DNA from 4 places in the Elongatibacter sediminis genome. Region 4 is predicted to be linked to each of the others. Evidence: predicted binding sites of a transcription regulator. Region 4 holds the regulator's gene; each other region holds the start of a gene.
The links. The regulator sigma-54, encoded in region 4, starts transcription at its own class of promoters, with help from an activator protein. The targets are predictions, from matches to a motif close to TGGCANGNTNCNTGCTT.
Positions count from the first base shown of each region.

Region 1: V3330_RS16280 (PspC domain-containing protein) is a predicted target of sigma-54. The motif match lies at 1,235-1,251, and genes of this name have one in related genera.
Region 2: V3330_RS16540 (pilin) is a predicted target of sigma-54. The motif match lies at 1,103-1,119, and genes of this name have one in related genera.
Region 3: V3330_RS05650 (PspA/IM30 family protein) is a predicted target of sigma-54. The motif match lies at 907-923, and genes of this name have one in related genera.

Region 1 covers NZ_JAZHOG010000012.1:17,413-19,612, forward strand. The annotation lists gene V3330_RS16275 (DegV family protein) at 1-1,043, opposite strand, end outside; gene V3330_RS16280 (PspC domain-containing protein) at 1,286-1,627, shown strand; gene V3330_RS16285 (glutaredoxin family protein) at 1,721-1,963, opposite strand; gene V3330_RS16290 (L-serine ammonia-lyase) at 2,087-2,200, shown strand, end outside.
Region 2 covers NZ_JAZHOG010000012.1:74,143-76,342, reverse strand. The annotation lists gene V3330_RS16545 (DUF885 family protein) at 1-920, opposite strand, end outside; gene V3330_RS16540 (pilin) at 1,172-1,639, shown strand; gene V3330_RS16535 (VOC family protein) at 1,688-2,104, opposite strand.
Region 3 covers NZ_JAZHOG010000003.1:198,332-200,531, forward strand. The annotation lists gene V3330_RS05645 (PspC domain-containing protein) at 1-151, opposite strand, end outside; gene V3330_RS05650 (PspA/IM30 family protein) at 155-865, opposite strand; gene sppA (signal peptide peptidase SppA) at 1,117-2,200, shown strand, end outside.
Region 4 covers NZ_JAZHOG010000016.1:68,420-70,619, reverse strand. The annotation lists gene lptB (LPS export ABC transporter ATP-binding protein) at 1-373, shown strand, start outside; gene V3330_RS18635 (RNA polymerase factor sigma-54) at 449-1,936, shown strand; gene hpf (ribosome hibernation-promoting factor, HPF/YfiA family) at 2,114-2,200, shown strand, end outside.

The DNA.
Region 1 (2,200 bases), on a different contig from region 4:
GCTTCGGCGCTGAGCGACACGCGGTCGAGATACTCGCGGTCGCCGAAACTCAGGCGAACCGGAACGACATGAATGCCCAGCCGATCGATTTCCGACGGCGGCGCGTCACCGCCCGAATCCATGACGACCGCCACCTGGCCGGTCTGGTTGAGCAGGCCGTGCTGCCGCTCCATGTCGTCGGCCTTCTGCTGGACAATGGCGCCGAACGCCTCGCAGGCCAGGAATACGTCGGCGGGGGTGTTCACGTGCACATGCACCCGCACCCGCGAGCCACCCCCGGCGACCACCAGGGAACTCGAATCCAGGGCCTGCAGGGCCGTCATGACCGCATTGCGGTCCAGGGACTCCCCCTCGATCACGCATTCGGTGCAGTAACGGTGATCACCCACATCCAGATCCGGGCCGGTGGTGGCCACGGTGTCGGCCAACTGCTCGGGCAGCGCTTCGGTGAGTCCGCGTTCGATATAGGTCCAGATACCATCGAGCAGGTCGACGAAGCCCTGCGCACCGGCATCGACCACGCCGGCCTGCTTGAGCGCCGGCAGCTGATTCGGCGTGTCCAGCAGCGACCGGCGCGCCCGGTCGAGTCCATACCGGATCAGGGTGCGGATATCGTCGACCCCGGCATCCGCCCGGTCACGCAGCTCGCTTGAGAAATCCTCCAGCACAGTCGGCAAGGTGCCGGGCACGGGCTCCGACATAGCGGTCCACGCCGACGCGGCGCCGCACTGCGCCGCCCGGGCGAAACCTTCGGCCGTCAGCAGGCGCCGCCCCTCGATGGCCTCACTGAAACCATGGAAATATTGCGCCATAATCGCCCCGGAATTACCCCGCGCGCCATCGAGAGCGGCAGCGGCGACCGCCGCCATCAATTGATCGACGCGGTCGTAAGGATTCTTCGCTGTGGCATCGAGGATGGCCTTGAACGTGAAGGCCATGTTGGTGCCGGTATCCCCGTCCGGCACCGGGAACACGTTGATTCGATTCAGATAGTCGCGGCGCTGAAACAGGTGCGCGATGCCCGCCGCGATGGCGCGGATCATGCGGTTCCCGTCAAGGTAGGCGATGGCAGGTGAGCGCGGTTTCAGAGCGAATGCACCGGGTCGGGCCAGAATTGCCGATACGACGAGTCTATCACAGCATGGGGTGGCGAAATTCGCCACTCAATCGCCGCAACCGCCTGTTTGCGCGGCCCGTGGGGCGTGTGAAGCGTGACTTCACGCCCATGTGCGGCTGGCACGAAACCTGCATAATCCCAAGGGTAGCTATCATCACGGAGACTGGAATGACCGCGAACTGCATTCTGCAGGAAATTCGGGAAGCACTGGAAGGGCGGCCGGGCCAACCCCTGGTGCTCGGCGTATGCCAGACCCTCGCGGAGCGCTGGGGCCATGAAGCCTGGCGCATCCGACTGGCCGTTCTCATCGGCTGCCTGATCTGGACCCTGCCCACGCTTGCCGCCTACGTGATCGCCGGCTTCGCGCTGTCGAAGACCGAGCGCCGCACGCGCGACTTTTTCTCCGGCCTGGCCGTACTGGCGCGCGAAACCACCAGGAAGGTCACCGACGCCCTGGGACGGCTGTTCGGCGACGATGGGCCCGAGGATTACCACAGCCGCGGGTACTGAGTCCGGAGAAAGTGAAACGCGCCGGCCGTCGCACCCGGACCGGCCCCCTGACCAGCCACCGCGTCGAAGACAGGCGCGGGCCATCCATTACGATCAAATCTCCAATTCGGCGAAAGCACTGAGTTGCTCCTCGGAGAATGGCCAGTACAGCGCCTGGTCGACATCCGGCCGGTAAATCACCGGTATGCGGGTGCCGTAGCGGGTGATCAGGTCGATATCGGACTCGATGTCGACCCGCTGCCAGGGGATGGCGCCGTTCTCGAGCATCTGGGCAGCCAGGTCGCACAGATGACATTCAGGCCGCGTGTATAAAATGAGTTCGCGTGCGCGTTTCAATGAACTTGCTCCGGGTTGGGTGGGTCCATTCCGTTATAACCCATTGAAGCGGTAAACGCAGCGCGGCGCGGGCACAAAACGCGTTAATCTATGCCCTGCGACGACATGACGGCGGGAGCCAGGATGGCAGTCAGCGTTTTCGATCTGTTCAAAATCGGCATCGGGCCTTCCAGTTCGCACACGGTCGGCCCGATGAAAGCCGCCTGCACCTTCGCTGGCCTGCTGGACAAAGACGCA
Region 2 (2,200 bases), on a different contig from region 4:
TCGTGGAAGGCCTGCAGCATGGTTTCCTCGCTGGGGTGATCGTCCTGCAGATCCCGTTCGATCTGGCGCCAGTCGCGTCCGTCACCGACCCGCTCGGCGGCGCGCTCCAGCACGCGAAGTTGTTCGGCGTATTGCTCGCGGCCCCACTGGTAAAACGATTCCGCATCGAGGTCGACGTGATACAGCTCGCGCATGCGGGCATCAAAGAGTTCGGCGCCCACGCGCCAGTCACCTTCCGGCCGTTTGGGCCATTCGTTCTCCAGAAAGTCGCGAAACCCCCTTAGCGCCGACAGTACCTTTTCGTTTTCGGCCAGAAGCTCCTGGCGCCTGGCCGGCACCCGGTCGGCGAAACGGGCCACATCGGATTCAAAGGTTTCAATGGCGCCTTCCAGCAGACCGAGTGAAGGTTTCAGCCACAACGGAACATACACCTGCAGATTGGTTTGGGCGTTCGCGTACCGGTCGGGCAGGGTTTTCATGATGGTGATAATGGTTGCTGCCCGTTCTTCCACCGGCCGGTCCTCGAGATACAGCAATCCGCCGCGGGCCGAAACGATGGGCTCGATGCGCAGGTACAGGGTGGGGTCTCTGCGCCAGTACTGTACTTTTTCGCCGTCCTGGATGCGGCTCTTCAAAATGCCTTCGAGGTAGCGGTAGTCGATGTCCTGATCGAAAGACAGTGCCTTGCGATCGACGGCATGCAGAGCGCCGAGCAGTTCCCGTGCCTTCTCGAGGCGGTTTTCGAACCAGGCCGCGCTGCCGTCGTTGGTCATGGACGGGCCGTCACCGACGCCGCGGAACTCGGCCAGGTACGTGTCCACCAGGGCTTCGAAACCCGGATCCAGCTCGTCGCCGAACGTCTGGGATGGAAGGGAAAAAACCACGCACAGGGACGCTGCCGCCCACCTCAAAATGCTCATCTGTCTCTCCTCGATTCGGTACCTGCGAGTATAGCGATCTGCCCAATCGCACGTCGCCGGGTTGGCGCCCGCAGTGCTGCACCGGACGAATAGTGTCAGTAAATGCCCTCAATTGTCGTTATTTTTGATTGATTTTTCAGACGTTTTCTGATTTTGGAAGAAATTAGCGTCTTTTTCAGGGTTGGCACGATAAGTGCTGCGTTTTACAAGGTGCATTGGGCACGGGAATCTTTCACGGAGGAGGGAGCATCATGAAAAATCGCAACCGGGGTTTTGGAGGACTGCAGTTCGTACTGGTATTCGCCATCATTGGCGTGGCCGCGACCTTCGCGGTACCCGAGTACAAGTCTTATATGACCAAGGCCAAGCTGACCGAGGCGTTCAACCTCGCCGGCGAGTCCAAACGCAAACTGTCCGAGTTCTACATGCTCAATGGCCGCTTGCCAGGGACCCAGAACGAAGCGGAGCTGATGATCACATCGACCGTTGCGCCGCCGGAATACGTGCGTGACATGGTCGTCAAGCCCGCTGACAGCAAGGGCAGATTCACCATTCGCGTTTACCTCAAAGAAGGCGTGATCGAGAACCCGGTGGCGGGCGAGGATCAATTCATCTATGTCGAAGCGCAAGCGGCTGGAAACGGCAGTTACGCGCTGACCTGGAGTTGCGGCGGCGGCGGCCTCGAGCCGGATCTGCTGCCCGAGGATTGCGAGGGCTGAACAACCATGCCGGTCCGGGGCCGCTGGTGCGGCCCCGGACCCGCCGGGTCAGGTCCGGCCCTTGAGTTCGACGGTGTTGCCTTCCGGGTCCTTCAGGTACAGGGACGGACCCTGTCCAGTCGCTCCGTAACGGGCTTCCACATCGCCGCTCTCAACGCCGTGGGCGGCCAGGTGGGCTTCGATGTCCGCGCGGTCCCACGGTTCGACCAGCAGGCAGACATGGTCCATGTTCGGCGCGGCGTGGTCGGGCGCGGCGCCGCCGCTGCGGCCGATGGGCCCGTCCGCCGCGACGATGTCGATCAGGGAACAGCCGGCCCGTAATTGGGCCAGGCCGATGTCACCGGGGCCGCGTTCCAGGCGGCATCCCAGTACATCGCAGTAAAAATCCAGCATGCGGTCGAGGTCGTTCGCCCGGATGACCACGTGGTCGATCCGGCGGATATTGATCGGATTGGGTTGTCGCATCTTCAATCTCCTTGTGCTTTCGGGCCTACGACAACGGCGTTTGCCTGAGGGTAGCCGTATTGTGAGCCAGGGGCCACAGTGACGGGGCCTGGTTTC
Region 3 (2,200 bases), on a different contig from region 4:
CGGCCGCGGCCAGCGGTTTCACCGCGAGCAGAACCAGCAACGCCGCGCGGATACCCCAGACGTTCCAGCGCAGCCGGGCGGCCAGGCGGCTGCAGACGCCCGCGAGAACCGGGCGCGGAATCGGCCGCCGAATGTCGGTGCCCGCAGTCACGGCCTAGGATGCGTCCGGCACGGATTCCCGGGAGGTGGCGGTGTTGCCGTCCGGTCCCGCCACCCGTTTCCTGAGCCGTGCCAGTTCTTCCTCGATGGCCGGGTCCGCAGCGGGCGGCTCGGACCAGACCGTCGGGGCCGGTCCGCCGGTTTCGTAGGACTGCACCCGCGCTTCGAGGTTTTCCACCTGGGCCTGCAAGCGGTCGAAGCGGCCGAACGCACGTTTCAGGCGCTGTTCCGGTCGTGACAGCGGGCGGCCGGTGGTGGACGGCCGGCCCCGGGATTGCGGAGCCTGCGCGAGTGTCTTCAGGCGCTGCTTCGCGTCCGCGAGTTTCTGTTTCAATGTGGCCGAGTCCTGCTCCAGGCTGGCAATGCGCTCATTCACATCCACTCGTGCGCGGGCCAGGCCGTCCTGTTGCGATGTGACCTCCGAGCGAGCCAACAGTGCTTCGCGCGCGAGGTCGTCACGATCTTCGGCGACGGCCTTCTCGGCGCGCCGCTCCCAGTCGGCCGCAAGCTGCTCCAGATTCCGGGACTCGCGTTCCAGGTGGCGTTGCTCGGCCAGCAATTCCGCGCCGGCGGCACGGGCTTCCTCGCCCGCGTCTTCCATCTCACGGATAAGCGCACGCAGCAGCTTTTCGGGGTCCTCGGCTTTTTCGAGCAATGAGTTGACGTTGGCGGCGATGACGTAACGCATTCGGGAGAAGGTTCCCATGGGCATGACTCCTTGCAGATGTTCAGTGGATGGATGGGTAAATGCAGAAGTCGTGCCACTTGTGAAAAGTACGGAATAACAGTGGCTTGCCGGTTACGGTTTGGGTGTGTGCGGTATCGGGTTGGTGTAACTGACCTCCGATTGGCGAGGTCACACGCCCCGGGAGGCGGGAAGACGTCGCAGGTCGGTGAATGACCCGGCAGCGTCCGGGATTGCGGGATAGAATAGGTATTTTAGCCTTGGAAGATTTCATGTCCGACCGACCGCGCTCCGCGCTGGGGCGATTTTTCAACGGGATCTGGCGATTCATCGACGGGACCCGCAAGCTGGTGCTGAACCTGGTTTTCTTCGGCATCCTGTTCCTGGTGATCGCGGCCTTGCTGGATTCCGGCGAAGCGCTGGTGGTGCAGCCGCGCACGGCGCTCCTGATCGATCCACAGGGTTTTGTCGTCGAAGAGTACAGCGGGTCACCCCTGGACCAGGCGCTGCAGCAGGCGACCGAGGACGGCCGGCGCGAAACCCGTCTGCGCGACATGGTCGACGCCATCCGCCGGGCGGCCGATGATGATCGCATTGAACGGCTGGTCATCGACCCGTCCCGTACCTGGGGTATCGGCATGGCCTCGCTGCTGGAACTGGAAGCGGCCATTACCGATTTTCGCGCCTCCGGCAAGCCGGTCGTCGCGCTTGCGGAGAATCTGTCCCAGCAGCAGTACTACCTCGCAGCCCTGGCCGACGAGGTGTGGCTGCATCCGGACGGCATGATCTGGATCGACGGATTCGCCGCCTACCGCAACTTTTATCGCGAGGGGCTCGACAAGCTCGAAGTGGAGGTCAATCTGTTTCGGGTAGGCGAATACAAGTCGGCGATGGAGCCGTTCATTCGCAACGACATGTCGGAGGATGACCGCGAAGCGACGCTGTTCTGGCTGGGGAGCCTGTGGCAGCAGTATCTCGAGGCCGTTTCGCGTCAGCGCGGATTGCCACTGGTGGACCTGTCCAACGCGATTCGCAACTTCCCCGACCGCCTCGAAGCCGTGGGCGGCGATTTCGCGGAGCTCGCGCTGCAAATGGGCCTGGCCGATCGGCTGATGAGTCGCCAGGAAGCACACCAGGAACTCGCCCGGCTGGGACAGCCCGCGGATGGCGGCACGGATTACCGGAAAATCGGATTCGACGCCTACCTCAAGGCTTCCTTGCTGAGTGTGCGGCCGTCGTCGGGCAGTGAAGTCGCCGTGGTCGTGGCCGAAGGCGATATCGTCCGGGGCCGCCAGCCACCGGGCATGATTGGCGCGGAAACCATGGTCGAGCGCCTGCGCCGGGTCGCGGACGACA
Region 4 (2,200 bases):
CGGCCTGTTGATGGAAGACCTGGGAATCTCTCACCTGGCCGACCAGATGGGCGTCAGTCTGTCGGGCGGCGAGCGGCGCCGGGTGGAAATTGCCCGCGCGCTCGCAGCGCGCCCGCGTTTCATCCTGCTGGACGAACCGTTCGCCGGCGTCGACCCGATTTCCGTGGGCGAAATCCAGCGTATCGTGCAGCACCTCACGGAACTGGGAATCGGTGTTCTGATCACCGATCACAACGTGCGCGAAACCCTGGGCATCTGCGATTTCGCCTACATTCTGGCGGACGGACATGTACTCGCGTCCGGCGAACCGACGGACATCCTGGCCAACGATCGCGTGCGCGATGTCTATCTGGGCAAGGAATTTACGCTCTGATCGCTGCGCGGCGCCCCACAGGGTGTACACTGGAGTTACGGTGGAAAGGATGAGGGTCGTCACCGCCCCGGAGTCATGGCAGACCAATCCCTACAACTCAGGCTCACCCAGAAGCTTGCGCTGGCGCCGCAACTGCAACAGGCCATTCGCCTGCTGCAGTTGAACCGGATCGAACTGCGCGAGTACATCCAGGAGGCCATCGAGTCCAACCCGCTGCTCGAACGCGGCGAAGGCGAAGGCGACGGCGACAGCGCCCAGTCCGAATCCGAGGCAAGCGCCGCAGAGAGCGAAGACTACGGCGAAACCGCAGAGCCGGGCCTGGAGGAATGGGACGACGGCTTTTCCATCGATGAGCCGTGGATGACCGGCAGCAGTGGCGGCGACGCCTTCTCGGGCGACTCGCAGATCGCCGACGACACCACCGGATCCCTCAGGGAACACCTGCTCTGGCAGATCAATCTCAGCCACTTCAGTGACAAAGACGCGGCCATCGCCACCGCCATCGTGTTCGGTCTCGATGAAGAAGGCTTTCTCGAAGACAGCATCGAGGACATCCGGTCCAGCCTGGCCCCCGAGATTCTGACCGAGGAAGACGAGGTGCTGGCCGTGCTGCATCGCGTGCAGCGCATGGAACCGGTCGGCGTCGCCAGCCGCGGACCCGGCGAGTGCATCCGGGTGCAGCTGGCGGCCATGCCGGGCGACACGCCGGGCCGCGAACTGGGCACCCGCATCGCACGGGACTACCTGGATCTGGTGGCCGATCACGACCTGGATGGCCTGCGCAAAGCCACCGGTGCCAGCGAAGAACGGCTGGTGCAGGCACTGCAGCTGATCCAGTCGCTGGACCCACGGCCCGGCACCCGGTTCGACAATCGCCAGGACGAATACCTGGTGCCGGATGTCTACGTCACCCGTGTCGACGACGAATGGCGTGTGACCCTGAACCCGGAAAACGACCCCGGTCTGCGGCTGAACCGTTACTACATCGACCTGTTGCGTAAATCCGGCGGCAAGGATGCCGATTACCTCAAGGGCCGGCTGCAGGAAGCCCGCTGGCTGATGTCCAGCCTGGAAATGCGTAATCGCACCCTGATGAACGTCGCCCAGACGATCGTGGAAATGCAACAGGACTTTCTGGACGTCGGCGAGATCGCCATGCGCCCGCTGGTGTTGCGCGAAGTCGCCGAGGAAGTCGGCGTTCACGAATCCACGGTATCGCGGGCCACGACTCGCAAATACATGCTTACGCCACGCGGGATTTACGAACTCAAGTATTTTTTCTCCAGCCACGTTCAAACCGTGAATGGCGGCGCGATCAGCGCCACCGCGGTCAAGGCCAGGCTGCAGATGCTGCTCGAACACGAACCGCAGGACCGGCCGCTTAGCGATCAGGATCTTTCCGTACTGTTGCGCGAGGCCGGCGTGCGCGTGGCTCGACGCACGGTCGCCAAATACCGGGAGTCACTGGGCATCGGTTCGAGCACCGAGCGCCGGCGCGAATACCGCCGGCAAGCAGCGCTGAAGCGCCAGGCCGAGGCCGAAGCGCGACTGGACTACCGATAATGACCAGCCCCCCTAGGAAAGCCCCCCCACGGGGTATAGAATCAGGACAACGATGAATCATTCCTGCCCCATGGACGAAAGCAAGCTTCGCGGCATCCGCGCAACGGCAGCACCATCCCGTTCCCCTGAACCGCGCTCCGCTTGAATCCGCACCGGAAGACCCCCAAGGAGTAAATCATGCAGGTAAACGTCACCGGACATCACGTGGAAGTGACTCCCGCGCTTCGCGCCTACGTCACAGAGAAGATGCAACGCATTTCACGC